Regions from separate parts of the Phytobacter cepae genome, predicted to be linked through region 2. Evidence: predicted binding sites of a transcription regulator. Region 2 holds the regulator's gene; each other region holds the start of a gene.

Region 1 (10,021 bases), 1.1 Mb from region 2:
CCAACGGCGGCGATTTGAAGCGCTGGCTCGCTAAGCTCACCAACAATAATGCGCAGGGTGAATATTACATCACCGACATCATCGCGTCGGCTTATCAGGAAGGAAATGCCATTGCGGCCGTTCATCCTGAGCGCCTGAGCGAAGTGGAAGGCGTAAACAATCGTCTGCAGCTTTCCCGCCTTGAACGTGTTTATCTTACCGAGCAGGCCGATAAACTGCTGCTGGCAGGCGTCATGTTGCGTGACCCGGCACGCTTCGATCTGCGTGGCACCTTGTCCCATGGGCGCGATGTTGAAATCGATGCTAACGTGATCCTTGAGGGAGAGGTAACGCTTGGTCATCGCGTTAAAATTGGCGCAGGCTGCATTATCAAAAACAGCGTCATCGGTGACGATTGTGAAATCAGTCCCTACAGTGTTGTTGAGGATGCGCATCTGGAAGCGGCGTGTACCATCGGACCCTTCGCGCATTTACGCCCTGGTGCTGAGTTACTCGAAGGCGCACATGTCGGCAATTTCGTTGAAATCAAGAAAGCGCGTCTGGGCAAAGGCTCCAAAGCAGGCCATCTGACCTACCTGGGTGATGCTGAAATTGGCGATAACGTGAATATTGGTGCGGGTACGATTACCTGTAACTATGACGGTGCCAACAAGCATAAAACCATTATTGGCGATGATGTCTTTGTGGGCTCTGATAGCCAACTGGTCGCGCCTGTCAGCGTCGGCAATGGCGCCACCATTGCTGCGGGCACCACGGTGACCCGTAATGTCGCCCAGAACGAGCTGGTATTAAGCCGGGTGCCGCAGGTGCAAAAAGCGGGCTGGCAACGGCCCATAAAGAAAAAATGATTCTTTTGCCGGACAGCGGTAACGCTTATCAGGCAAATCAGGGATGAGGGGATAACATAATCCTCCGCCCGCTGGCAGTACCATAAAAATAACCCCACTCTCTACAAGGCTCGGGGCGCCTGGAAACAGGCATACAGGTTGACCGACAACGCATGGCATAACGCCATAATCAGGAAATCTAACTATGTGTGGAATTGTTGGCGCAGTTGCGCAGCGTGATATTGCTGAAATCCTTCTCGAAGGATTACGTCGTCTGGAATACCGTGGCTACGACTCTGCCGGTCTGGCAGTGGTGGATGCAGAAGGTCATATGACCCGTCTGCGCCGTCTCGGTAAAGTGCAGATGCTGGCTCAGGCTGCAGAAGAGCATCCGCTGCACGGTGGAACAGGTATTGCGCACACTCGCTGGGCGACGCACGGCGAACCGTCTGAAGGCAACGCACACCCGCATGTGTCTGACCACATCGTTGTGGTCCATAACGGCATCATTGAAAACCACGAACCGCTGCGTGAAGCGTTGAAAGCACGTGGTTACACATTCGTCTCTGAAACCGACACTGAAGTGATTGCTCACCTGGTGCACTGGGAGCTGGAGCAGGGCGGTTCGCTGCGTGAAGCAGTGCTGCGTACTATTCCACAACTGCGTGGGGCATACGGTACGGTAATCATGGATTCCCGCGATCCAAGTACCCTGCTGGCTGCCCGTTCCGGCAGCCCGATGGTTATCGGACTGGGCATGGGCGAGAACTTTATTGCTTCCGATCAACTGGCGCTGCTGCCGGTAACACGTCGCTTTATCTTCCTTGAAGAGGGCGATATCGCAGAAGTGACCCGTCGTAGCGTGACGGTATTTGATAATGCCGGCGCACCGGTCAAACGTGAAGAGATCGAATCCAATCTGCAATATGACGCGGGTGACAAAGGTACATACCGTCATTACATGCAGAAAGAGATTTATGAGCAGCCGAACGCGATTAAAAACACCCTCTCCGGGCGCATCAGCCATGGTGAAGTGGATTTAAGCGAGCTGGGTGCGCAGGCCAATGAGCTATTGAGCAAGGTCGAGCACATCCAGATCATCGCCTGCGGAACGTCCTATAACTCCGGTATGGTTTCCCGTTACTGGTTTGAGTCGTTGGCGGGGGTTCCGTGCGACGTGGAAATCGCTTCTGAGTTCCGCTACCGCAAATCCGCAGTGCGTCGTAACAGCCTGATGATCACCCTTTCTCAGTCTGGTGAAACGGCAGATACCCTGGCAGGCCTGCGTTTATCCAAAGAGCTGGGCTATCTGGGATCGCTGGCCATTTGTAACGTACCGGGCTCTTCACTGGTGCGCGAATCCGATCTTGCCATCATGACCAATGCCGGTACGGAAATTGGCGTGGCGTCCACCAAAGCCTTCACCACCCAGTTAACCGTGCTGCTGATGCTGGTGGCGAAACTGAGCCATCTGAAAGGGCTGGATGCCGCCATTGAGCATGAAATCGTTCACGGTTTGCAGACGCTGCCGAGCCGTATTGAGCAAATGCTGTCGCAGGATAAGCGCATCGCGCAGCTGGCAGAAGATTTCTCCGACAAGCATCACGCGCTGTTCCTTGGCCGTGGCGATCAGTACCCGATTGCACTGGAAGGTGCGCTGAAGCTGAAAGAGATTTCGTACATTCACGCGGAAGCTTATGCGGCAGGTGAACTGAAACATGGCCCTCTGGCGCTGATTGATGATGATATGCCGGTTATCGTTATCGCGCCGAACAACGAATTGCTGGAAAAACTGAAGTCCAATATTGAAGAAGTGCGTGCGCGTGGCGGCGTGTTGTATGTCTTCGCCGATAAAGATGCTGGCTTTACCAGCAACGACAATATGCACATCATTGAGATGCCGCATGTTGATGAGGTGATTGCACCCATTTTCTACACCGTACCGCTACAGTTACTGGCTTATCACGTTGCGCTGATTAAAGGCACAGACGTGGATCAGCCACGTAATCTCGCCAAATCTGTGACGGTCGAGTAAGTGTTCACACGCCCCGCCAGTCGGGGCGTTTTTTTTTACTCTCTGCGCCCCAGTGGTGTCTCTTTTTTAAGCGTAAAAAGATGACATTCTCACCGCTTCGACTATTTTTTTATTGTCATAAAAGTAAAATCTTACTGAAAACTCACGGTCATCAAAATAAGCATCTTCATGATGCGACAGCGATTTTTAATCACATATCGACTTTCATGGTCATTGTCATCAAACAGTAACAATCCTTGCATATAACTGTCATCAAAGTGTCCTATTTTGCTCATCGTAGCCACTAAACAACGATTTACGATTCCTTGCAGGAGACATTATGAACGTTATGCGTACCACTGTCGCAACTGTTGTCGCCGCGACCTTTTCTCTGAGTGCTTTTGCAGTTAACGCCGCTGCAAGTCTGACGGGTGCGGGTGCAACTTTCCCTGCGCCGGTGTATGCCAAATGGGCTGATACCTACCAGAAAGAAAACGGTAGCAAAGTAAACTACCAGGGTATCGGTTCTTCTGGCGGCGTAAAACAGATCATTGCTAACACCGTTGATTTCGGTGCTTCAGATGCTCCTCTGGCTGACGATAAGCTGGCTCAGGAAGGTCTGTTCCAGTTCCCTACCGTTATCGGTGGCGTTGTGCTGGCCGTTAACCTGGAAGGTTTCAAGTCCGGTGAGCTGGTGCTGGATGGCAAAACCCTGGGTGACATTTACCTTGGCAAAATCAAAAAATGGGATGACGCAGCCATCGCTAAGCTGAACCCGGGCAAAAAACTGCCGGCTCAGAACATCGCGGTTGTTCGTCGTGCTGATGGTTCAGGCACATCCTTCGTATTCACCAGCTATCTGGCGAAAGTGAACGAAGAATGGAAATCCTCTATCGGTGCGGGTTCTACCGTTAACTGGCCGACCGGTCTGGGCGGTAAAGGTAACGACGGTATCGCTGCATTTGTACAGCGTCTGCCGGGCTCCATTGGTTATGTTGAATATGCTTACGCTAAGCAGAACAATTTGACCTACACCAAGCTGCTGTCTGCTGATGGCAAACCGGTCTCTCCAACTGAAGAAAGCTTCTCCAACGCGACGAAAAACATCGACTGGAGCAAATCCTTCGCACAGGACCTGACCAACCAGAAAGGTGCAGATGTGTGGCCAATTACCTCCACCACCTTCATCCTGGTGCATAAAGAGCAGAAAAACCCTGAGCAGGGTGCTGAAGTCCTGAAATTCTTCGACTGGGCTTACAAAAACGGTGGCAAACAAGCTAACGAACTGGACTACGCAACGCTGCCAGAAAGCGTGGTTGAGCAGGTTCGTGCCGCATGGAAAACCAGCGTGAAGGACAGCAGCGGTAAAGCGCTGTACTAAATATCCGACTTACGTCGAGTCGCTGCCGTGTTGGCTGCGACTCGAATGGGTTAGGGTATGGCATTACGTTAGCCAGAAAGCACGATAGAATGCGCGCTTTCTGGCCCAACCTTAAAGAGTGATTTATGGCTGCAACCAAGCCGGCTTTTAGCCCCCCGGGCAAAAAAGGTGACATGATATTCAGCGCGCTGGTAAAACTGGCTGCGCTGATTGTGCTATTGCTGCTCGGCGGCATTATTGTGTCTCTGATTTTCTCCTCCTGGCCGAGTATTCAGAAATTTGGATTCTCCTTCCTTTGGACAAAAGAGTGGGATGCGCCGAACGAAATTTTTGGTGCGCTGGTGCCGATTTACGGCACGCTGGTCACCTCTTTTATCGCCCTGCTGATCGCTGTCCCGGTCAGTTTCGGTATCGCTCTGTTTCTGACTGAACTGGCGCCTGGCTGGCTGAAGCGCCCGTTAGGGATTGCGATTGAGCTACTGGCAGCGATTCCCAGTATTGTTTACGGCATGTGGGGGTTGTTCATCTTTGCGCCGCTGTTTGCCAAATATTTCCAGGAACCGGTCGGCAATGTGATGTCAGCGATTCCTTTTGTTGGCGCACTGTTTTCCGGTCCGGCGTTCGGTATTGGGATTCTGGCTGCAGGCGTGATCCTCGCTATCATGATTATTCCTTACATCGCTTCCGTTATGCGCGATGTATTTGAACAAACCCCAGTGATGATGAAAGAGTCAGCCTATGGCATTGGCTGCACCACCTGGGAAGTTATCTGGCGTATCGTTCTGCCGTTCACCAAAAACGGTGTGATTGGTGGTGTGATGTTGGGGCTGGGCCGTGCGTTAGGTGAAACCATGGCGGTAACCTTCATCATCGGTAACACCTACCAGCTCGACAGCGCATCGCTGTTTATGCCGGGTAACAGTATTACTTCCGCACTGGCGAATGAGTTCGCTGAAGCGGAGTCCGGACTGCATGTTGCCGCCCTGATGGAACTGGGTCTGATCCTGTTCGTGATTACCTTTATCGTGCTGGCAATCTCAAAAGTGATGATCATGCGTCTGGCGAAAAATGAGGGGGCACGCTAATGGCTACGCTCGAAATGCAAGCCTCAACTGAACTGGCAGAATCCCGCCGTAAGATGCAGGCAAAACGCCGTGCGAAAAACCGTATTGCGCTTACGCTCTCCATGGCGACGATGGCATTCGGTTTGTTCTGGCTTATCTGGATCCTGATGTCGACCGTGACACGCGGTTTTGACGGTATGTCCCTTGCGCTCTTCACCGAAATGACGCCGCCGCCGAACACGGCGGGCGGGGGGCTGGCTAATGCCCTGGCAGGCAGTGGATTACTGATTTTCTGGGCCACCGCTTTCGGTACGCCATTGGGCATCCTGGCAGGTATTTACCTTGCTGAATACGGGCGTAAATCCTGGCTCGCTGAAGTGATTCGCTTCATTAACGATATTCTGCTTTCTGCCCCGTCTATCGTTGTCGGCCTCTTTGTCTACACCATTGTGGTGATGCAGATGCAGCACTTCTCTGGCTGGGCTGGCGTGATTGCACTGGCGTTGCTGCAGGTTCCTATCGTGATTCGTACCACTGAAAACATGCTGAAACTGGTACCGGACAGCCTGCGTGAAGCGGCCTACGCGCTGGGAACGCCGAAGTGGAAGATGATTTCTGCGATTACGCTTAAAGCCTCGGTTTCCGGCATTCTGACCGGTGTTCTGCTGGCGATTGCGCGTATTGCAGGTGAAACAGCCCCGCTGCTGTTTACTGCGCTCTCGAATCAGTTCTGGAGTACCGACATGATGCAGCCTATCGCCAACCTGCCGGTCACCATCTTCAAATTCGCCATGAGCCCGTTTGCTGAGTGGCAACAACTGGCCTGGGCTGGTGTGTTGCTGATTACGTTGTGTGTGCTGTTGTTGAATATTCTGGCGCGCGTCGTTTTCGCGAACAAGAAACACTAATTTTTGCGGCACGGCGTAAGCGGTGCTGATTGAGGAAAGAGACTAATGAGTATGGTTGAGACAACGCCGGACAAAATTCAGGTTCGTGATTTGAACTTCTATTACGGTAAATTCCATGCCCTGAAGAACATCAGCCTGGATATTGCTAAAAATCAGGTCACGGCATTCATCGGGCCATCAGGCTGCGGTAAATCCACCCTGCTGCGTACGTTCAACAAAATGTATGAGCTGTACCCGGAACAGCGAGCGGAAGGTGAGATCCTGCTGGATGGGGATAACATCCTCACTAACACCCAGGATATCGCCCTGCTGCGCGCGAAAGTCGGGATGGTATTCCAGAAACCCACGCCGTTCCCGATGTCGATTTATGACAACATCGCCTTTGGTGTGCGTTTGTTTGAAAAGCTTTCTCGTCCGGATATGGACGAACGTGTGCAGTGGGCATTGACCAAGGCCGCATTGTGGAATGAAACCAAAGATAAGTTGCACCAGAGTGGTTACTCTCTCTCTGGTGGTCAGCAGCAGCGTCTGTGCATCGCGCGCGGTATCGCTATTCGCCCGGAAGTGTTGCTGCTGGATGAGCCTTGTTCTGCACTGGATCCGATCTCAACGGGTCGTATTGAAGAGCTGATTACTGAGCTTAAGCAGGATTACACCGTTGTGATTGTTACCCACAACATGCAGCAGGCTGCGCGTTGCTCCGATCACACAGCGTTTATGTACCTCGGCGAGTTGATTGAGTTCAGTAATACTGATGATCTGTTCACGAAGCCGAAGAAGAAACAAACCGAAGATTATATTACTGGCCGCTACGGTTGATATGCCCTTCATCTTTCAGGCCGTACCCGCGTTGGCTGTCTTTGCTCACTCCGGTCACGTAGTCATCTACGTTTCCGGGGATTCGCGCAGTTGCCGCCTTGCTACAGCCAGAAATCTTTTGGGCATCTGGAGGAACGATGGACAACCTTAACCTTAATAAACACATTTCTGGCCAGTTTAACGCTGAGCTGGAAAGTATCCGCACTCAGGTCATGACCATGGGTGGGATGGTAGAGCAGCAGCTTTCTGATGCGATTACCGCCATGCACAACCAGGACAGCGAGCTGGCGCAGCGCGTTGTCGAAGGTGATAAGCAGGTCAATATGATGGAAGTCGCCATCGATGAAGCCTGCGTACGCATCATTGCAAAGCGTCAGCCGACCGCCAGCGACTTGCGCCTGGTGATGGCGATTATCAAGACCATCGCTGAGCTGGAACGTATTGGCGACGTGGCGGATAAAATCTGCCGCACGGCGCTGGAGAAATTCTCTTCTCAGCATCAGCCGTTGCTGGTCAGCCTCGAGTCTCTGGGCCGCCATACCGTACAGATGCTGCATGATGTGCTGGATGCGTTTGCGCGTATGGATCTTGACGAAGCGGTGCGTATCTACCGTGAAGACAAGAAAGTGGATCAGGAATATGAAGGCATCGTGCGTCAGCTGATGACCTACATGATGGAAGATCCACGCACGATTCCCAGCGTGTTGACTGCCCTTTTTTGCGCACGTTCCATCGAGCGTATTGGCGACCGCTGCCAGAACATCTGCGAATACATCTTCTACTTCGTGAAAGGCCAGGACTTCCGTCACGTGGGCGGCGATGAACTGGACAAATTGCTTGCGGGCCATGACCCTAAAGAGTGATTTTGCTCTCTGACATAACACTTAAGGCTATGTCGCGAATGTAAGACGGGCAAAAAATTCGCGGTGAATCACAGTTTGTTCTTTTGCTCATTGCTGGCGGATTAAAAATCGCTATGTTGTGGGCTGAAACTGGATTGCTACCGCGTTGCGGGCTAAACCTGACATCTCTTTAACGGAGGTGCCGGGTTTTTTTGTTTTTGGGGCACGGAAAAGTGCGCCGCCGCATTGCGATATCCAGCACAGGATTGTTACTGCATTAGACAGGCAAAACCTGAACCCGCACGTATTGTTACGTGCGGGTTCAGGTTTTTTTTTATTCAAAAAATGGTTGGATGGAAACCATGAAAAAAACAATACCCTTAATTCTGGCATCATCATTTTTATACTCCGTTACACCTGCTGTGGCTGCGACAGAAAACCTGACTATCGAACAGCGCCTGGCGGCGCTGGAGAAAGATCTCAGCGAAACGAAAAAGGAATTACAGCGCTACAAGGACGATGAGAAAAACAAACAGGCGTTGTATTACTCTCAACCTACAGCCACTGCTGCAAAAGCCCCGGTTGCTGCACCGTCGGCAGTGCTGGTTCAGGCCGCGCCAGCGGCGGGCACGCAACCTGCGAAAACAGAGGCGGTAACGCCGATGTCGATGAAGGATCTCAGTAAGTACGTTAAGGATGAAATTGGTTTTAGTTACAACGGTTATATCCGTTCGGGTTGGGGGGCTTCCACCAATGGCTCGCCAAAATCATGGGCTATCGGATCGCTGGGGCGCTTTGGTAATGAGTACACCAGCTGGTTTGATTTGCAGCTCTCTCAGCGTGTCTACAATGAAAATGGCAAAACGGCGAAGGCCGTGGTGATGCTGGACGGTAACGTCGGTCAGTCTTATGCGTCGGGCTGGTTTGGCGACAACAGCAGCAACGATAATCTCCTGCAATTCTCCGATATCTACCTGACCACCACCGGGTTCCTGCCGTTTGCGCCTGAGGCTGAACTATGGGTCGGTAAACATCAGCTACCTAAGCACGAAGTGCAGATGCTTGACTGGAAAACCCTCCCTACCGATAACGCGGGCGGTGTCGGGATCGAAAATATGGTGCTGGGTAGCGGCAAGCTGGATATTGCCCTGCTGCGTGCCGATATCGACCAGTACGATCGTACGCTCAGCCACTCGCAGCAGCTCAACACCAACACCGTGGATGTGCGTTATAAAGCGATTCCGCTATGGAATAACGCTGAGTTGATGGTGAATGGTCGTTATGCGATGGGGAACTCCACCGACGAGCAGAAAGATAACGTTAACGACAACGGGTATTACAAATGGAAAGATACCTGGATGGTAGGAACGGCGCTGACGCAGAAGTTCAATAACGGCGGCTTTAACGAGTTTAGCTTCCTGATGGCGAACAACTCACTGGCCAGCAGCTTCTCCCGCTACACCGACTCCAGTCCGAATACAGCCTTTAATGGTCGTTACTATGGCGATCACACCAACGGTACGGCAATTCGCCTGGTCTCTCAGGGGGAAACGTATCTGACCGACAACGTGATCCTTGCCAACGCACTGGTCTATTCACGTGGTGAAGATGTCTACAGCTACGAAACCGGCGCGCACAGTGATTTTACCAGCTACCGCGCAGTGATTCGCCCATCTTATGTCTGGGATAAATACAACCAGTCTGGTGTAGAACTGGCATATTTCAATCAACAGAACAAAGATCAACTGGGGGTGAAGTACAAAGAGTCTGGTTATAAAACCACGCTTTACCATGCGCTTAAGGTCAACACCAGCTTACTGACTTCTCGTCCGGAAATTCGTTTTTATGGGACTTACATCCACGCATTAAACAACGAACTGGATAACTTTAGCTTTGCCGATGAGAAAAACGACCAGTTTGCGGCGGGCGTACAAGCCGAAGTCTGGTGGTAAAGCGTGCGAAGAGTAATCGATGAGTCTGAACGGAAAACAACATGAAGGTAATGATATGAAACGACAACTTACCTGTCTGACCCTTGCGGTATCAGCGCTGTTAGGCGCTATGGCAGTTCCTGCGTTTGCAGCACCCTTCCCGGTCACGCCAGATATGTCTGTTCCGGTAAGCCAGTATGTTACGCAGGTCAACGCAGATAAGAGCATCACCTAT
Region 2 (10,021 bases):
ATCGTGATTTGGTTCGGACTGGGTGCGGTGTGGTGGAAGATTTTGGGGTTGTGGTAAAGGATTGCCCGGTGGCGTCACCGCCTGCCGGGCTTATTATTGCGTTATGCGAGTTTCTTGCGCACAAACATCCAGCCAACCAACAGCAGCACAATCCACGCACATCCCACATACAGCGAAATGCGCGTCTCCGGGTGCCAGCCAATCAGCCCGATGATAAACACAAGGAAAAGCAGACCGACAATCGTGGTCGCTACGCCGCCGGGGACTTTAAATTTCAGCGCTTTAACTTCATCCGCGGACAAACGGCGACGGAATGCCACCTGTGAAAGCAGGATCATGATCCACACCCACACGGTAGCGAAGGTCGCCAGTGACGCGATCACCAGGAAGACGTTCTCCGGCATGATGTAGTTGAGATACACCGCCGACAACAGCGCCAGCGTCATCACCAGCACCGTGACCCACGGAATGCCCTTGCTCGATGTTTTAGCGAAGATTTTTGGCGCACTGCCCTGCTCTGCCATCCCGTGCAACATGCGGCCCACGCCAAACACGTCGCTGTTAATGGCCGACAACGAGGCGGTCAGTACCACGAAGTTCAGGATGCTGGCGGCAAAAGTAATGCCGAGGTGCTGGAACGTCAGAACAAACGGGCTGCCGTTGGTACCGACCTGATTCCACGGGTAGATGGACATGATGACGAACAGCGTCCCGACATAGAAAACCAGAATGCGCATCGGCACCGAGTTAATGGCGCGCGGAATCGATTTTTCCGGGTCTTTCGCTTCACCGGCGGTAATGCCGATGATTTCAATGCCGCCATAGGCAAACATCACCATCTGCAATGACATCACCATGCCAATCCAGCCATTGCTAAAGAAGCCGCCGTTACTCCACAGATTGTGGATCCCGGTCGGCTGGCCGCCGTTGCCGATTCCCCAGATAATGATGCCGAACCCGGCGGCAATCATGATGATAATGGTCGCGACTTTGAAGAAGGAGAACCAGAACTCCAGCTCACCAAACACCTTTACGCTCATCAGGTTAATGGCGCAGATAATGAGCACCACGCTCAGCACCCATATCCAGTGCGGAACGGTGGGGAACCAGACGCCCATATAGATGCCAAAAGCTGTCACATCAGCAATAGCGACAATCAGAATTTCAAAGCAGTAAGTCCAGCCAGTGATGTAACCAGCCAGCGGGCCCAGGTTTTCCTGAGCATAACGGGAGAACGAACTGGCAGAAGGATTGTGTACCGACATTTCGCCCAGCGCGCGCATGATGATGTACGCTGCGACACCCCCGATAATGTAGGCCAGCAGCACGCTCGGACCCGCCATCTTGATGGCATCCGCCGAACCGTAAAACAGCCCGGTGCCAATCGCCGACCCAAGGGCCATAAAGCGGATGTGTCGGGTACTCAACCCTCGCTTTAGTTTGTTCGTACTTTCCATCGTTCCCCGTTCCAGGATTCAAAAAAACAAAAAAACCACGGGACCATAAGTCCCGTGGTTAGCAAACCATTTCACACTACTTAGTGTGCGCTGGAGGCCACCTGACGCCCGGCAGCGCGATCCCAGCCAGCAGCCAGAATCACCATCACCAGCGTTGGCATCAACCAGGCCAGACCTTGCTCCGCCAGCGGCAGACGCTGAGTCCAGGCCGGCAGCACATCGCTAAACGCAGAGGCTTTAATACCGTCCAGCACGCCGAACAGCAGGCTGATAAACATGGGCGGTGCAATCACGCGGGACGAATTATGCCACCACGAGCGGGTGAAGCTCAACACGACCAGGGCGATACACGGCGGATAGATCATTGTCAGAACAGGAATGGAGATCTGAATCAGGTGGCTCAGACCCAGATTCGACACCGCCATGGAGAAGATACCGAGAATAAACACCAGCGCACGGTACGAGAGCGGCAGGTACTGCGCGAAGAACTCAGCACAGGCGCAGGTGAGGCCAACCGCCGTCACCAGGCAGGCGATGAAAATTAACGCTGCCAGCAGGAAGCTGCCGGCACCACCAAAGGTGTGCGCAACATAGGCATGCAGAATGGCTGCGCCGTTAGCAGACTGATCCACCAAAGAAGAGCTATCTGAACCCAGGCGGAACAGCGCCAGGTAAAGTAGCGTCAGACCCACGCCCGCCATCAGGCCAGCCCAGACGGTATAGCGGGTCAGCAGACGCGCTTCGGTCACACCGCGGGAACGGGCGGCGTTAACAATGACAATACCGAACACCATCGCGCCCAGGGTATCCATTGTCAGGTAACCATTAACGAAGCCGTTAGAGAAGGCCGCGTGCTGGTAGGCATCCATCGCATGGCTGATGGGACCTGCTGGCCAGACAATCGCCGCCACAGAGAGAATCACCAGCGCAATAATTTTCAGCGGCGCCAGGAAGTTACCCACGGTATCCAGCAGTTTACCCGGATAGAGCGACACCAGAATCACTAACGCAAAGTAGATGACGCTATAAATCAACAGCGGCAGAGAGCCTTCGCCGGTCAATGGAGCGATGCCCACTTCAAAAGAGACGGTCGCCGTACGCGGTGTGGCAAACAGCGGCCCAACGGCCAGGTAACAGACCGTCGCCAGTAGAACGCCGGCGACTTTACCGATTGGCGTACTGAGGCTGTCCACCCCGCCGCCCACTTTCGCCAGAGCGACAACGGTGAGCACCGGCAGGCCAACGGCGGTGATTAAAAAGCCAATGGATGCGGTCCAGACGTGCTCGCCTGCCTGCAAACCGACCATGGGAGGGAAAATGATATTGCCTGCGCCGACGAACAGCGCAAAGGTCATAAAGCCCAGAGCAACAATGTCTCGTGGTTTTAAATGATGGGTCATAAACGTTTACAGCCTGTGGATGTGGTGATGCAAATGTTGAAATTTTCGCCTTGTCGTGCGGAACATTACAGCGGCAAGGTCCTGAAACGAAGCGGGAAATACTTCCCTCTTCGCGTGGCGGAGAATAGTTTTTCGATTTACCACGCAAATACAGTGGGTCTGACGACCTACGGGGCGCAATTTAAACGCTTATAACGTTTAAAGGCAATAAGGGATCGTAAAACCAGATGGATATGCCAGATCTAAAAAAAACACCAGAGGATGATGCTGTATATAAGAAAAACGGATGGCTAATCATGCGAACAAAAAAGCAGCAAAGCCATATTCTGTCGATGAATGGATGTAAAGCGGGGTCAAAAAAGAGAGGTTCTGACAGAATTGGAAAGAAAAGCTGACACCCAGGGTGTCAGCTTGCGTGTTTCACCATCAGTCTTTCGGGCAACATAAAGCTAAAGCGGGTGCCTTTACCCGGTGTACTCTGGATTTCCAGCTTGCTGTCATGGTGATTCACCGCGTGTTTAACTATCGCCAGGCCCAGGCCACTGCCCCCGGTCTGGCGGGAGCGGGCTTTGTCCACGCGGTAGAAACGTTCTGTCAGACGCGGAATGTGCTCTGCTGAAATCCCAGGCCCGTTATCCTCAACGCTGAACTGCACACCCTGTGCCACACGCTGCCACTGCACGGTGATGTGCGTCCCGGCGGGCGTATGGTTGACGGCGTTGTAGACCAGGTTCGAAATCGCACTGCGCAGTTGCTCCTCATTGCCCAGCACTTTTAGCGCACCATCCACCACAAACTCCAGTTCGTGCTTATTGTGACTTAAGGTTTGCGCTTCTCTCTCCACCACCCGAAGCATCATCGGCACATCAATGATTTCATTCGGCGGCGTGATGGGTGCGGCTTCGATTTTAGAGAGCGTCAGGAGCTGCTTCACCAGCCCTTCCATGCGCGATGTTTGTTCTCGCATGGTATGTAACGCTTTCTCACGCGGTAGCCCCTCCAGCGTCTGTTCCTGCATCATCTCCAGGTAGCCCTGCAATACCGTTAACGGCGTGCGAAGTTCATGGCTGACGTTGGCAAAGAAGTTACGTCGCGCCCCTTCAAGCTGGTGCATTTGCGTGACGTCACGCGCCACCATCAGCAACTGCTGCTCGCTGTAAGGCATCATGCGCATCTCAAGATGACGCCCATTGTTCAGCACCAGATTCAACGGGCGATCAAAGTTTCGCGCTTTGTAGTAACGGGTAAATTCGGGGTAGCGCAGCAGGTTGAGGATGTTTTGGCCGTTATCGTCCGGCCAGCGCAGATTGAGAAGCTGTTGTGCCAGTCCGTTACACCAGAAAATAGCCCCCTCTTCCGTAGTGAGCACAACGGCATCCGGCAAGGATTCCGCACCGCTGCGAAAACGCTTAATGAGATTGCCCAGTTCGCGACGACGCTTTTTATTGCGCATCTGCATCTGGTGCAGGCCGTAAAGCAGCGGTTCCCAACTGCCGGTGCCAGGGGGCGGGGTCATGCTTTTATCGACCCATAGCCACCAGGAAAGACGCATTAAATTCCAGAAATGCCAGGCCAGTAGTCCGGTGACTGCCGCCAGCAAAAACCACGGCAGGTAACCAAAGAATATGCCAAGCAGTGCAGCAGGTAGACAACATAGGATGAGTTCGAGTACCAGCCTTTTCCATGACAGCCGTTCCAGCACGCGTCACACTCCTGTCAGATTTCAGAAACGGGTTGAGAAGCGATAACCCGTGCCGCGAACTGTCTGTACCATACGATCGTGGCCGCTGGTTTCCAGTGCTTTACGCAAGCGGCGAATATGCACGTCGACCGTGCGATCTTCTACATAGACATTGGTTCCCCAGACGTGGTTAAGCAGCTGTTCACGGCTGTAGACGCGTTCCGGGTGCGTCATGAAGAAGTGCAACAGCTTAAACTCCGTCGGCCCCATGTCCAGCGGATTCTCGCCGGTCATCACCCGATGAGAGCTTGGGTCGAGGCTCAGCCCCTGCATCTCAATGACCTCTTCTACCGCCATAGGCGAGATGCGACGCATAACCGCTTTGATTCGCGCAACCAGCTCTTTAGGGGAGAAAGGTTTAGTGATGTAATCGTCTGCACCGGTTTCAAGGCCGCGCACACGATCTTCTTCTTCACCGCGAGCCGTCAGCATCATCACCGGGATTTCCCGAGTCATGGCTTCACGTTTGAGGTGCTTAATAAACTGGATACCAGAGCCGCCTGGCAACATCCAGTCCAGTAAAATCAGATCGGGCCAGGGTTCATTCAGTTGGTTCACCGCGCTGTCATAATCTTCCGCTTCGACAGGTTGAAAGCCGTTTTGCTCAAGCACGAAACACACCATTTCACGAATGGGAGCTTCATCTTCTACGACCAGAATGCGTCTTGCCATAATTTGCCCTGTTTAATTAAAGTCATCAGTCAACCGCGGCGCCAGTATGCGTCACTTTTGTGACAGATTTATGAAACAAATGACCAACAGATGACGCATCATTCCGTTATATGACAGCGGCTAAGCGCTTTCGCTGGCGGCTCATAGGCTCTTGAATGTTATAATCCCGTTTACGCTTTTTTGCCATGGAACCGCTATGCGCATCATTCATACATCGGACTGGCACCTCGGTCAGAACTTTTACAGCAAGAGCCGTGCCGCCGAGCACGACGCTTTTCTCTCCTGGCTACTGACCACGGCTGAAGAACATCAGGTTGACGCGATCATTGTCGCGGGCGACATCTTTGATACCGGTTCGCCCCCCAGCTACGCGCGCGAACTCTATAACCGGTTTGTCGTGAAGTTACAAAACACCGGCTGTCATCTGGTTGTGCTGGCCGGGAATCACGACTCCGTCGCCACACTCAATGAATCAAAAGATATTCTGGCCTGGCTGAAAACCACCGTCGTCGCCAGCGCGGGAAGCGCCCCTTTCTATTTACCGTTGCGCGATGGCTCGCCAGGCGCGGTGTTCTGCCCGGTACCGTTTTTACGTCCGCGCGACATTGTGACCAGCCAGGCCGGGCTTTCCGGGCAGCAAAAGCAGCAGCATCTGTTAGGCGCCATCACCGACTACTACCAGCAACAGCATGATGCCGCCTGCACACTCCGCGGCGAACAGACCTTACCTATCATCGCCAGCGGTCACCTCACGACGGTAGGCGCCAGTAAAAGTGATGCCGTACGCGAGATTTATATCGGCACCCTGGACGCCTTCCCGGCGCAGAATTTCCCGTCCGCCGATTATATCGCGCTGGGCCATATTCACCGTCCGCAGAAGATTGGCGGTCAGGAACATATTCGCTACTGCGGCTCGCCCATCGCCCTGAGCTTTGATGAAACCGGCAAAAGTAAATATGTCAATTTAGTGACCTTTGACGCGGGAAAGCTGGCCGACGTGACGGCACTGGAAGTGCCTGTTACCCAGCAATTAGGGGTCATTAAAGGCGACCTGACGGCCATTCGCGAACAGCTTGAACAGTGGCGGCATCATGATGCTGCGCGCCCCGTCTGGCTGGATATCGAAATAGCCACCGACGACTACCTCAGCGATATGCAGCGGAAAATTCAGTTGCTGACCGCCGAACTGCCGGTAGAAGTGTTGCTGGTTCGCCGCAGCCGGGAGCAACGTGAACGCATTCTTGCCGGTGAGCGCCGTGAAACCCTCAGCGAATTAAGCGTGGAGGAGGTCTTCGCGCGCCGTCTGGCCCAGGAAGAACTGGATGAGACACAACAGGCCAGATTAGAGGCGCTCTTTGCAGAAACACTGCACGGCCTGCACCAGGAGCACGACGCATGAAAATTCTCAGCCTGCGCCTGAAAAACCTCAACTCCCTGAAAGGGGAATGGAAGATAGATTTTACCGCCGAACCTTTTGCCAGCAACGGTCTGTTTGCCATTACCGGGGCGACCGGCGCGGGTAAAACCACCCTGCTGGATGCCATCTGCCTCGCGCTTTACCATGAAACACCGCGCCTGAATAACGTCTCGCAGTCGCAAAATGATTTGATGACCCGTGACACGGCCGATTGCCTGGCAGAGGTCGAATTCGAAGTTAAAGGCATTGCCTATCGCGCCTTCTGGAGCCAGACCCGCGCCCGAAACCAGCCCGACGGGAATTTGCAGGTCCCGCGCGTTGAACTTGCGCAGTGTGCTGACGGCAAAATTCTGGCGGATAAAGTCAAAGATAAGCTCGAACTTACCGCCTCGCTGACGGGGCTGGACTATGGGCGCTTCACCCGTTCAATGCTGCTCTCACAGGGCCAGTTTGCCGCCTTTCTGAATGCTAAACCCAAAGAGCGCGCGGAACTGCTGGAAGAGCTGACCGGCACCGAGATCTACGGACAGATTTCTGCCGAGGTGTTTGAAAAACATAAAATCGCCCGCACGGCGCTGGAAAAATGCCAGGCTCAGGCAGAAGGCGTAGTGCTGCTCAATGACGATCAGCGCACGGCCCTCACCGCAGGTTTGCAGGTACTCACTGACGAGGAACAGCGCCTGCTGACCCGACAGCAGACCGCACAAACGCAGCTCAACTGGCTGAATCGCAGCCAGGAGTTGCGTCTCGCCCTCCAGCACGCGCAGGCGGCAAGTCAGCGTGCCGTTCAGGCGCAAAATGATGCCCAGCCCCAGCTCGCGCTGCTCAGTCGTGCCCAACCCGCCCTGGCGCTTCGTCCACTCTGGGAGCGTCTGCAAGAGCAACGCACGCTGTGGCAGAGCAGCCATCGGCAGAATGAAGAAGTGAATACTCGCTTACATGACAGGCGCACGCTGCGTGCGTGCATTCGCGCCAGCGCCCTGAGTCAGCATGCGCAGCTCCTGGCCTCGGAGGTCACGCTTAAGACCTGGCTTGCCGATAACGCCCGCTTCCAGCGCTGGCAAAGCGAACTGGCCGGCTGGCGCGCCATGCTCAACCAGCAGGTAGAGGATAAAAAACCCTGGCAGTCATTGCAGACCCGCATCGAGCAAAACGTGCTTAAGCTGCGCGGACTGCAGGCGGTTTCGCTGGACATGACCCCGGCAGAGGTCGAGGCGGCGATGGCCTTAAGCGCGCAGCATCGTCCGTTGCGCCAGAAACTGCACGCGCTGCACGCCCGTTTTGCGCCGCTGCAAAAGCACCTCGCTCAGCGCCAGCAAAGTCTGGTTGAACTCGAAGCAGAACGGAAAAAGCGCGACGATGAACTGACGCTAAGGCGCGCACAATATAAAGAAAAAAATCAGTTGCTGACGGAAATTCGTACCGTCTGCAAACTTGAAGAACGCATTCACAGCCTGGAGAGTGAACGCGCCCGGCTTGAGCCTGACCACCCCTGCCCACTTTGTGGTTCAACCTCGCACCCGGCGATTGCCGAGTATCAGGCTATTGTTCCGGGCGTGAATCAGGCTCGTCGCGATGCGCTCGAGCTTGAGGTCAGCAAGATAAAAGAGGACGGTGTCGCCCTTAGCGAGCGTCTGAAAGGGCTGGCGGAACGGTATGAGAAAGAAGAGCGTGAAGCTAAAATCCTCTCTCAGGATGAGCAAACGTTGCGCCAGGAGTGGGCCACGTTATGTGAAGCCTTGTGCATCAACATGCAACCACAGCACGACCTCACCAGCTGGCAGGCGGCGCAGGATGCCTATGAACATCAGCTCTATCAGCTAAGCCAGCGGCAGACGCTGCAACACCAAATCGATGAGCTGCGCCAGCAGGTGGAACAGTATCAGCAGGCGGCAGAGGCCCGTCGCGCCCATCTCGCTTCTCTGCTTGCGCCACTGGAACTCACCGTTCCGCCAGAGGGGGAAGAAACTGCCTGGCTGGCTGCCCGCACCCAGGAAGCAGAACAGTGGCAGGAAAAGCAGACGGCCTTTACCGCCCTGCATGACAGCATTGCCCGCCTTTCACCGATTATTGATACCCTGCCGGATGACCCCGATTTTGCTGATGAGACGCCCGTCAAACTGGACAACTGGCAACAGGTGCATAACGACTGCGTCTCACTGCAAAGTCAGTGGCAAACCCTGCAACAACAGCTTACCGTAGAAGCCGAACGCCTGACGCTGCTGGAGAAACAGTTTGCCGATGCGCTGGCAGAAAGCGAGTTTACCGACCAGCAGGCATTTCAGGATGCGCTGCTCAATGACGCAGAGCGCCTGCGCCTTGAACAGCTGCGCCAACAACTGGAAAGTGCGTGCCAGCAGGCACTGACCTTAGTGACCAATGCTGAGCAAACGCTGAATGCCCATATCGCCGAACCACCTGTTGTGATGGATGAAAGTGTTACGGCACAGAGCGCTCAGGAGGCGCTTACCCTTCTGGCAAGTCAGATCCGCGACAATACCACCCGTCAGGGAGAGTTCCGTCAGCAACTGAAGCAGGATGCGGAAAACCGCCAGCGCCAGCAGGTTCTGATGAGGGAGATAGAACACGCTGCGGTACGCTGCGATGACTGGGGTCATCTTTCCCAGCTGATTGGCTCCCGCGACGGCGATAAATTCCGTAAATTCGCCCAGGGGCTGACGCTCGATAATCTGGTCTGGCTGGCAAACAATCAGCTCAATCGTCTGCACGGGCGCTACCTGCTTAAGCGTAAGGCCAGTGAAGCGCTGGAGCTTGAAGTGGTGGATACCTGGCAGGCGGACGCAGTGCGCGATACCCGTACGCTTTCCGGCGGGGAAAGCTTCCTCGTCAGCCTTGCGCTGGCCCTGGCGCTCTCGGACCTGGTCAGTCATAAAACCCGTATCGATTCACTGTTCCTTGATGAAGGTTTTGGCACGCTCGACAGCGAAACGCTGGATACTGCGCTGGACGCCCTGGATGCGCTGAACGCTACCGGCAAGACCATTGGCGTTATCAGTCACGTTGAGGCGATGAAAGAGCGGATCCCGGTGCAGATAAAAGTGCGGAAGATTAATGGTCTTGGCTACAGCAAGCTGGATAACGTTTTTGCGGTAGATAAGTAAGCAGGGCCCGGCGAGAGCATCAACGCCGGGACTGTACCTTATTCATAGGCAGCAATAATTTCCACTTTACCGTTAGCAGGCCCGGGCTGAACCGTGCCGGTCGTGCGAATATAGCGGGCAGACATCCGGATGGTACCGTCGGCTCCCGTTGCCAGCGCTGTTCCGCCCAACGTGTAGGGGCCATTTTTAAAGTTGCTGTTGAGCGAGCTTGC
Region 3 (10,021 bases), 530 kb from region 2:
CTCCCCTCACCCGTCTCCATCAGTTCAATAAAACGCAGTTGAATGCGGCGGGGTTGGATCCACGCAAGAAAGGTGTCGAGCTGGTGATGATTGACATCACGCATCAGCACGGTATTCACTTTCACTTTTTCGAAACCGGCGGCGAAGGCGGCATCAATACCGTCCATCACCTGACGGAATTTGTCCTGCCCGGTAATCGCGTGAAATTGCCGCGCATCGAGGCTGTCGACGCTGACGTTCAGTGCCGTGAGTCCGGCGTCACGCCAGTTTGCAACGTCACGCGCCAGACGATAACCATTGGTGGTCACCGCAATCTGACGGATATTCTGATTTTCGCGCACGGCGGCAATGATGTCGGTGAAGTCGCGACGCAAGGAGGGTTCGCCACCGGTCAGACGGACTTTTTCGGTGCCCATGGCGGAAAAGGCGCGCGTGACGCGGCGAATTTCCTCAAGACTGAGAAAACCTTTATTGGTAACGCCGCCGGGCTTGTAGCCATCCGGGAGGCAGTATGTGCAACGAAAATTGCACACATCGGTGATCGACAGACGTAAATAAAAAAACTTACGCGCGAACGTGTCAGTAAGTTGTGTGGCCATGTACACCTTTCCAAATACGGGAGATGCAGTCATTTCTTCCTGCACCCTGGCGGCAAATACCGGGTGGTATTGCCACGGCCAAAATGCCGTATCGTCAGACGTAGGCACAGAGGCTAGAGTGTATGTTGTATGCAACGCTAACATAGCGTTACGGCGATAGTAGCGCGAACCTTTTCCCTTCGCCATCCTAAATATCGCTATATAATTTTATATATAACGAGTTAATCGTGCATTTTCGGTATAGAGTACGTGAAAATCATGCTTTTGCTTTGATATGCGTCATTTTCCTCCCGCTGTGGCATCGTCATTTGGTGGTAGATGCGCTAACGTAACAGGGTAATTTTATCTCAAGGATTTCTATGCGTAATCGCACTCTTGCTGACCTCGACCGGGTGGTCGCACTCGGCGGTGGACACGGCCTCGGGCGGGTGATGTCTTCGTTATCGTCTCTCGGCTCCAGGCTGACGGGCATTGTTACCACCACGGATAACGGCGGGTCGACCGGGCGTATCCGCCGCTCAGAAGGCGGCATTGCGTGGGGAGATATGCGCAACTGTTTAAATCAGTTAATTGCTGAACCCAGCGTCGCTTCGGCCATGTTTGAGTACCGTTTTAGCGGTAACGGTGAACTTTCAGGCCATAACCTCGGAAATTTGATGTTAAAGGCGCTGGACCACCTTAGCGTGCGGCCTCTGGAAGCCATCAATATCATTCGAAACTTATTAAAAGTGGATGCATTTCTCATTCCCATGTCCGAACAACCTGTCGATTTAATGGCAACGGACAGTGAAGGCAATCTGGTCTATGGCGAAGTGGATATTGATCAGCTCCATTCGCCGGTTCAGGAGCTCATGCTTTTTCCCAGGGTCCACGCAACCCGCGAGGCCGTACAGGCCCTTGCTGAAGCGGATTTAATCCTGATTGGGCCCGGCAGTTTCTATACCAGCCTGCTCCCCTTACTGCTGCTTGAGGACCTTTCGCAGGCGCTCAGACGCACCCCGGCACCGGTGGTGTATATCGATAATCTGGGTAAAGAGTTGAGCGTGGCCGCCGCCAGCCTGACGCTGAAAGACAAACTCAGCATTATGGAGCAGTACGTGGGTAAACCCATTATTGATGCGGTTGTGGTAGGCCCTGGCGTAGATGTCACCGCTGTCAGCGACAAAGTCGTGATTCAGGATGTGCTGGAGGCCAGTGATATTCCCTATCGCCATGACCGTCACCTGCTGCGTATGGCGCTGGAAAAAGCGGTGCAAACCCTGGGTTAACCTCATTGCGGGCTTTTTCGGCCCGCTTTCCCCTCTTCCTTAATTTCTTAAGGTTGTCTTAAACATCGCCACCTAACATGACAGCACTGTTTCACCAGGAATCCCTGTCATGCCTGAATTTCTCTTGCGTCGGCCCACGTTTAGTCGCCTGAATTTTATCCTCTTTTTTGCGCTCTACATTGCGCTGGTGCTCAACATCGCCTTTTACCGCCAGGCCTTCGCCCTATTGCCGGTCAACTCACTGCATAACGCACTGGTCTTTTTGTCGATGCCGGTGGTGGCGTTTAGCGTGATGAACATTGTGATTACGCTCGCCTCGTTCTTACGCCTCGACCGTCTGGTTATCAGCCTGTTTGTGCTGGTGAGCGCAGCCTCGCAGTATTTCATCATGAGTTTTGGGGTGGTGATCGACCGCTCAATGATTACCAATATTCTCGACACCACGCCCGCCGAAAGTTTTGCCCTGCTGTCAGTCCGCATGATGATTGTGCTGTTCTTTACGGGCGTATTGATGACGATGGTGGCCTGGTGGATCAGGGTTAAACCATCGATGTCTGTCTGGCGCAGCATGGGGAAACGTTTAATCAGCGTGGTCGTTTCGGCCCTGCTTATCGTGATCGTTGCCCTATTGTTTTACAAAGATTACGCCTCGTTGTTCCGCAATAATAAAGAACTGGTGAAATCGCTGAGCCCCTCTAACAGCATTGCGGCATCGTTGTCCTGGTATAGCCACAACAGCATGGCGAATCTGCCCCTGCTGCGTCTTGGGGAAGATGCGAAACAGCGCCCGCAGATGCAACAAGGCCCGCGTAAAAACCTCACCATCCTCGTTTTGGGTGAAACCTCGCGGGCGGAAGACTTCTCGCTCGGGGGGTATGCGCGTGAAACTAATCCGCTGTTAAAACAAGACGATGTGGCTTATTTCCCCAATACGACCTCCTGCGGCACGGCGACGGCCATCTCTGTACCGTGCATGTTCTCCGGCATGCCACGCGCCCACTATGACGAAGCCTTAGCGCACCATCAGGAGGGTTTACTGGATATTATTCAGCGTGCCGGGCTGCAGGTGCTCTGGAATGATAATGACGGTGGCTGCAAGGGGGCCTGCGATCGCGTACCCAATCAGGATGTGACCAAACTGAATCTGCCGGGCCAGTGTATCGAGGGCGAATGCGTGGATGAGGTACTGTTCCACCAGCTTGAGGATTATATCAATCACCTGCAGCATGATGGCGTCATCGTATTACATACCATTGGCAGCCACGGGCCGACCTACTATAACCGTTACCCGGCCGCCTTCCGTAAATTCACGCCGACCTGTGATACGAACCAGATTCAGACCTGTAGCCAGCAGCAGTTGGTTAATACCTACGACAACACCATTGTGTATGTGGATTATATCGTCGATAAAGCGATTAAATTACTGCAAAGCAAACAGGATAACTTCACCACCAGTCTGGTTTACCTTTCCGATCATGGGGAGTCGCTGGGCGAGAACGGTGTCTATCTGCACGGGCTGCCTTACTCCATTGCCCCTGAGAGCCAAAAGCATGTGCCTTTTTTAATCTGGTTGTCTGATGATTATCAGAAACGCTATGGCGTCAGCAGCCAGTGTTTGCAAAAAGAAGCCCAACAGAAAAATGTGTCGCAGGATAATCTCTTTTCTACCATGCTGGGGTTAACCGGTGTGGAGACCAAAGAATACCGTGCGCAAGATGATATTTTGACCGCCTGCCGTGGAGAGCCGAAATGAAAATTCTGATCGTAGAAGATGATGCGCTGCTGCTACAGGGGCTGATGCTGGCCATGCAAAGCGAAGGCTATGTCTGCGATGGCGTCTCGACCGCGCATGAGGCAGGCTTAAGCCTGGCGACCGGTCATTACAGCCTGATGGTACTGGATTTAGGCCTGCCCGATGAAGACGGCCTGCATTTCTTACAGCGCGTGCGCCGGGAAAAATACAGCCTGCCGGTGTTGATTCTGACCGCCCGCGACACGCTTGGCGATCGCATCTCGGGGCTTGATACGGGGGCCGATGACTACCTGGTAAAACCCTTCGCGCTTGAAGAGCTTAACGCCCGTATCCGGGCGCTCCTGCGCCGGCATAACAACCAGGGCGACAACGAAATCATCAACGGTGACCTGACGCTTAACGTCTCTCGCCGGCAGGTCTGGCGCGGGGGAAATCAGGTGGAACTGACGCCAAAAGAGTATGCCCTGCTCTCTCGCCTGATGCTAAAAGCCGGCAGTCCGGTGCACCGCGAAATTCTCTACAATGATATTTACAGTTGGGATAACGAGCCGGCCACCAATACGCTGGAAGTGCATATCCACAACCTGCGCGACAAAATTGGTAAAGCGCGTATCCGCACCGTTCGCGGTTACGGCTATATGCTGGTCAACGCAGAAAAACAGGATCAGGTGGGGTGAGAATGAATTTCAAAGGCTGGACCATGCGCCGCCGGCTGGTCCTGACCATCGGCGTGATACTGGTGTTATGCCAGCTGGTGAGCGTGTTCTGGCTGTGGCATGAAAGCAAAGAGCAAATCCAACTGCTGGTAGAAAGTGCCGTGCACAACCATAACAACCACAAGCACATCCAGCACGAAGTGCATGAGGCTGTTGCCAGCTTGCTGGTGCCCAGTTTGTTGATTATCGGCCTGGCGCTGTTAATTTGCTTACAGGCTATCAAGATGATCCTGCGCCCGCTGTCTGAGCTCCAGCGAGAGCTGGATGCCCGCACGCCTGATAATCTCGAACCGATTGCGCTGAACAACTCGGTACCTGAAGTGCAGGCGGTGGAATCGGCTATCAATCAACTGGTGGAGCGGCTGACGGTGACGCTGGATCGCGAAAGGCTGTTTACCGCCGATGTCGCCCATGAGCTTCGCACCCCGCTTGCCGGGCTACGTCTGCATCTGGAGTTGATGGCCAAAACCCACGATATTCAGGTCGCGCCGCTGATTCAGCGACTCGATCAGATGACCGAAAATATCGCCCAGCTGCTGCAGCTTGCCCGCGTAGGCCAGTCATTTTCAGCGGGAAGCTATCAGCAGGTGATGCTGATGGCGGACGTGGTACTCCCCGTCTGGGGCCAGCTTGACGCCATGCTGGCGGAAAGAGAACAGGTTCTGCTTCTGCCCGAAAGCAATCGGGACGTGGCGGTCGCCGGGGATGCCACGCTGTTGCGCGTGCTGGTGAGAAATCTGGTGGAAAACGCCCACCGTTACAGCCCGACAGGGTCGACAATTCGCCTCTGTATTGAGGACGGAGACGTGCCGGTGCTGGCGGTGGAAGATGAAGGTCCCGGCATTGATGAATCGCGCAGCGGTGAGCTCAGCAAAGCCTTTGTACGCATGGACAGTCGCTATGGTGGGGCCGGTCTGGGGCTCAGTATCGTCACCCGGATTGCCCAGCTTCATGATGCGCAATTTTTCCTGCAAAACAGACAACCCACGCCCGGGGTACGGGCATGGGTGAAATTCAAACCGATTATACGTTAAGCGCGTGCTTAGTAGCTAAGAACCCAGCTGTGACTGAAGGCGATGACAATCGCCATAGACAGCGCAATAGCCAGGTACTGATAGAGTTGTTCTTTTTGCATGGCGGACCCTCCTGAATATGACTGAAGAGGGTATCGGAACAACATTAAGCCAACATTAAGGCCCGTTCACGCATTCGTGACGGGCTTCATATTATGAGACGGCGATAAAAAGTTCCCGCAATTGATGCAGCTTGTCACGACATTTTGCCGCCTCTTCAAATTCAAGATTCTGCGCATGTTGCATCATCTGCCCTTCAATCTCCTGAATTTTTTGCTGCAACGCTTTCGGCGATAACGCCATTTCTGCGGCTTCCGCCTGCGCCGGTGTCCGTGACTTGCCACGCCCTTTGGCTTTGGTTTTCGCCAGATTTTCCCCGAGGCTCAGAATGTCGACCACTTTCTTATTCAGGCCCTGAGGCGTGATGCCATTCTCTTCGTTGTACTTCTGCTGTTTCTCACGGCGACGTTCGGTTTCGTCAATGGCTTTTGCCATCGACGGCGTGATTTTGTCACCGTACAAAATGGCTTTGCCGTTGATGTTTCGCGCCGCACGGCCAATGGTCTGAATCAGCGAACGCTCAGAACGCAGGAAGCCCTCTTTATCGGCGTCAAGAATCGCTACCAGGGAGACTTCTGGCATATCCAGCCCCTCACGCAGCAAGTTGATGCCGACCAACACGTCAAACTCGCCCAGGCGCAAATCGCGAATAATTTCCATACGTTCGACGGTATCGATATCGGAGTGAAGATAACGCACCTTCTCGCCATGCTCTTCCAGATACTCGGTTAAATCTTCCGCCATCCGTTTGGTTAAGGTGGTCACCAGAACGCGCTCGTTGATGGTGGAACGCTTGCGGATTTCCGAAAGCAGATCGTCAACCTGGGTCGCCACCGGGCGCACTTCAATAATGGGATCAAGCAGGCCCGTAGGACGCACCACCTGGTCAATGACGTCTTCACCTGATTTTTCCAGCTCATATTTACCGGGTGTGGCTGAAACATAGATGGTCTGCGGCGCCAGAGCTTCAAACTCTTCAAAGCGCAGCGGACGGTTGTCCAGTGCGGACGGCAGGCGGAAGCCGTACTCCACCAGCGTCTCTTTACGCGCCCTGTCGCCTTTGAACATACCGCCAATTTGCGGGATGGTGACGTGGGACTCGTCAATCACCAGCAGGCCATCGGCGGGCAGGTAATCAAACAGCGTCGGCGGTGCTTCACCCGGCCCTCGCCCGGAGAGGTAGCGCGAATAGTTTTCAATGCCCGAGCAGTAGCCCAGCTCGTTCATCATCTCCAGATCGAACTGGGTACGCTGGGTCAGCCGCTGCTCTTCCAGAAGCTTGTTGTTGTCCATCAGCGATTTACGCCGCACCGCCAGCTCGTCTTTAATCTCTTCCATCGCCTGCACAATACGTTCACGCGGGGTAACGTAGTGAGTTTTAGGGTAGACGGTAAAGCGCGGAATCACGGACTCCACATGACCCGTTAGCGGGTCGAACAATGACAGTCGCTCCACCTCTTCATCAAACAGCTCCACACGCAGCGCAATGTCATCAGACTCCGCCGGGAAGATGTCAATCACTTCGCCGCGCACACGGAAGGTGCCGCGCTGAAAAGCCTGATCGTTGCGGGTATATTGTAGCTCCGCCAGCCGACGCAGAATGGCGCGCTGATCGATAATCATGCCGTTAGTCAGATGCAGCATCATCTTCAGGTACAAATCCGGGTCACCCAGACCGTAAATGGCAGAGACAGAGGCCACCACAATTACGTCCCGGCGCTCAAGCAGGGCTTTGGTGGCCGACAGACGCATCTGCTCAATGTGCTCGTTTACCGAGGCATCTTTCTCAATGAAGGTATCTGAACTCGGCACATAGGCTTCCGGCTGATAGTAGTCGTAATACGAAACAAAATACTCCACCGCGTTTTCCGGGAAAAACTCTTTCATTTCGCCGTACAGCTGAGCGGCAAGCGTCTTATTCGGTGCCAGAACCATCGTTGGACGCTGCAGATCTGCAATCACATTGGCGACGGTGAATGTTTTACCCGAACCGGTCACACCCAGCAGGGTCTGATGCGCCAGCCCATCTTCCAGGCCTTCTTTGAGGCGGCGAATAGCCTCGGGCTGATCGCCAGAAGGGCGAAAAGCGGAATGCAGTTTTATCGGTTTACTCATGACAGCGACCTGATGAAGGAGTGAGCGGGGAGGAAAGTAATTTTAACCATCGCGACGAGATTTGCCAATCATTAATACTGGATGTAAAAACAGTGGCGCAAACAGGAATCTGTACTAGCAGGCAGGTTTACCGGGTTTGCTCACCGTAACCTGTTCAAGGACGGCACAAAATAGCTGCCCATGCGGGTTATCCCCAGAACATTTCGTTTTTTAACATTTGTCAAGGGAGGTGATGAAAGTTTTGTGGCAGCGGGTGACACTTTTCTTACAGCCATTGCTTTTATTTAATTAGCTGAAAATAAACAACTTTTGCAAAAAGCCGCGTTTCGCATCAATTCAGGCGCAAGCCGCGTATTTACTCGCTTGTCGCACTTTTTCTAACTCTAATGCACAAGGTTATCCACAGGAATAGTGGATAACTCATTCCAGGCCATATGCACCGCCAGCCCACAGATTGTTAACAACTGCGGATTTCCGGCTCGGAAAAAATTTTTATCGCTTATTTTTGCAAAATTATGCCTAACGAAACGGAGAAGTGCGGTGCGATCGTGCTCACATTTACCCATTCTGATGCACCATAAGCCATCATCCACGGCACCGACAATGTGCAGGATTTTTCGGTAGTTTTCACTGCATCTGGTTTTCCCCCTCACTTTGTTCGGCGGACTCTGAAAACGAGACTTTTTTGTGATATTGGCAAGCCATTTGCACATTTAACAGAACCGCAAAGCGAGAAAGGAGCAGGTTATGTTGAGTTTGCGTTCAGTGAACCAATTTTATGGTAGTCAGCACACCTTGTGGAACGTTGACCTCGATTTACATCCCGGCAGCTGTACGTCGGTAATTGGTCTGCCCGGCATGGGAAAAACGACGCTCATCAACTGCATTATCGGTGTGATACCCGTCGAGAGTGGCAGTATGGTGTGGCAGGACACCAGCGGCCCCCCGCAGAACATGCTGCCGTTACAGGCTGAACATCGCAGCGCGATGGGGATTGGCTATGTTCCTCAGGACAGGCGGCTCTTCTCCCAGCTTTCGGTGGAAGAGAATCTGCACATAGCTCTGCTGGCAGGCTCCGCCCCCCGCAATGCCGTCAGCAGCGAGATATATGACCTGTTTCCCGATCTTTATGCGTTCCGTCAGAGTAAAGCGGCAGGGTTATCGGAAGATAATCAGTATCAACTGGCGATGGCGCGAGCGGTGATAACCCGCCCGCGATTGCTGATACTCGACGAACCGACCCGGGGTCAGGGCCAGGCATTTATTCATAAGCTCGGCAACATTATCGTCCGCCTGAATCAGGATTTGGGTATGACCTTCCTGCTGGCTGAACAACATTTGAATTTTATTCGTCGGGTCACCGATCGTTTCTGTTTGCTACATCGCGGACGCAATGTCGCCCAGGGAGACGTCAGGCAACTGGATGACGGACTTCTGGCGCACTGGATGACGCCGGAGTCAGTACGTTGAGATTGAGATAATGACCGTTATTTGCCTCATCCGGCGCGTGTGAAAGCCAGGGGATCTCCCCAATCATCGGGGCTTTAATCACGCGCCGCAGGGTCGCAATGTACTCTTGATGACGACGCCCCGGTGGCTGAACGTCATTTGCAATCCATCCCGCCAGCGTTAATCCAGCCTGTTCAATCGCCAGTGCCGTCAGTATCGCGTGGTTGATACAACCCAGCTTCACGCCCACCACCAGAATAACCGGCAGCTGCTCAGTGACCACCCAATCTGCAAAGGTAAAATGGTCTGCTAACGGCGTAAACCAGCCTCCTGCCCCTTCCACCAGCACCCATTGGGCCTGTGCTTCCAGATGACGCAGCCCGTCAGACATCCCTTGCGCTAAAATGGGCGTGCCGGTTGCGGCGCTGACGATGTGTGGCGAGGTCGGCTCCGCAAAGGTCCAGGGATTCACCACGTTATAGGGTAGCGACACAGTGCTGTTGCGCTGAAGCGCCAGGGCATCGCTGTTGCGCAGTCCCTCAGCGGTCATTTCACTGCCCGACGCCACAGGTTTGTAGCCTGCAGTGCGCCATCCCAACTGAGCGGCGGCCTGGAGCAGCGCGCAGCTGGCGACGGTTTTCCCCACTTCGGTGTCTGTCCCGGTAACGAAATAACGTTCAGTCACGACTGATAATTCCCCAAAATAGTTGATAACTGAGCGGGCACATCCCGTTCTGTTGTGGCCACGCGTGCTGAAGTTGCTGCAATTTTCCACGCGTTAATCCTGAGGTGCGCCCGGCATGCAGATGCGTCGCCCCAATGCCTTTCAGAGAGCGCATTGCGCCCGCCGCATCATCAAAATACAAGGTGAGGGTCTCCACGCCGGCCTGATACCGCCAGCCCGCCAGCGCGGCGCCAATCTGCGCTGCCGATAAAAACCGGTTGGCATGGGGTGCAGTATCCACCGCCCGCCAGGCCTGACTCAGCT

Evidence for each region. The regulator PhoB, encoded in region 2, activates phosphate uptake and scavenging genes when phosphate is short. The targets are predictions, from matches to a motif close to CTGTCATAAAACTGNCNNAT.
Region 1: the regulator PhoB is predicted to act here: its motif matches at 3,109-3,128, upstream of pstS (phosphate ABC transporter substrate-binding protein PstS).
Region 3: the regulator PhoB is predicted to act here: its motif matches at 7,815-7,834, upstream of uvrB (excinuclease ABC subunit UvrB).

The regions. Positions count from the first base shown of each region.
Region 1 covers NZ_CM135107.1:5,139,271-5,149,291, forward strand. Annotated here, with positions in the region: gene glmU (bifunctional UDP-N-acetylglucosamine diphosphorylase/glucosamine-1-phosphate N-acetyltransferase GlmU) at 1-848, shown strand, start outside; gene glmS (glutamine--fructose-6-phosphate transaminase (isomerizing)) at 1,033-2,862, shown strand; gene pstS (phosphate ABC transporter substrate-binding protein PstS) at 3,182-4,222, shown strand; gene pstC (phosphate ABC transporter permease PstC) at 4,348-5,307, shown strand; gene pstA (phosphate ABC transporter permease PstA) at 5,307-6,194, shown strand; gene pstB (phosphate ABC transporter ATP-binding protein PstB) at 6,240-7,013, shown strand; gene phoU (phosphate signaling complex protein PhoU) at 7,151-7,876, shown strand; partial or broken gene ACUY4Q_RS24120 (carbohydrate porin) at 8,290-9,807, shown strand; gene ACUY4Q_RS24125 (esterase) at 9,863-10,021, shown strand, end outside.
Region 2 covers NZ_CM135107.1:4,016,291-4,026,311, forward strand. Annotated here, with positions in the region: gene ACUY4Q_RS18965 (anion permease) at 1-57, shown strand, start outside; gene proY (proline-specific permease ProY) at 102-1,457, opposite strand; gene brnQ (branched-chain amino acid transporter carrier protein BrnQ) at 1,538-2,857, opposite strand; gene phoR (phosphate regulon sensor histidine kinase PhoR) at 3,264-4,559, opposite strand; gene phoB (phosphate response regulator transcription factor PhoB) at 4,581-5,270, opposite strand; gene sbcD (exonuclease subunit SbcD) at 5,467-6,669, shown strand; gene sbcC (exonuclease subunit SbcC) at 6,666-9,809, shown strand; gene ACUY4Q_RS19000 (fimbrial protein) at 9,848-10,021, opposite strand, start outside.
Region 3 covers NZ_CM135107.1:3,485,869-3,495,889, forward strand. Annotated here, with positions in the region: gene moaA (GTP 3',8-cyclase MoaA) at 1-599, opposite strand, end outside; molybdenum cofactor riboswitch at 587-732, opposite strand; gene yvcK (uridine diphosphate-N-acetylglucosamine-binding protein YvcK) at 959-1,867, shown strand; gene eptA (phosphoethanolamine transferase EptA) at 1,977-3,620, shown strand; gene pmrA (two-component system response regulator PmrA) at 3,617-4,297, shown strand; gene pmrB (two-component system sensor histidine kinase PmrB) at 4,300-5,370, shown strand; gene uvrB (excinuclease ABC subunit UvrB) at 5,563-7,584, opposite strand; gene ACUY4Q_RS16385 (ABC transporter ATP-binding protein) at 8,332-9,054, shown strand; gene bioD (dethiobiotin synthase) at 8,996-9,718, opposite strand; gene bioC (malonyl-ACP O-methyltransferase BioC) at 9,711-10,021, opposite strand, start outside.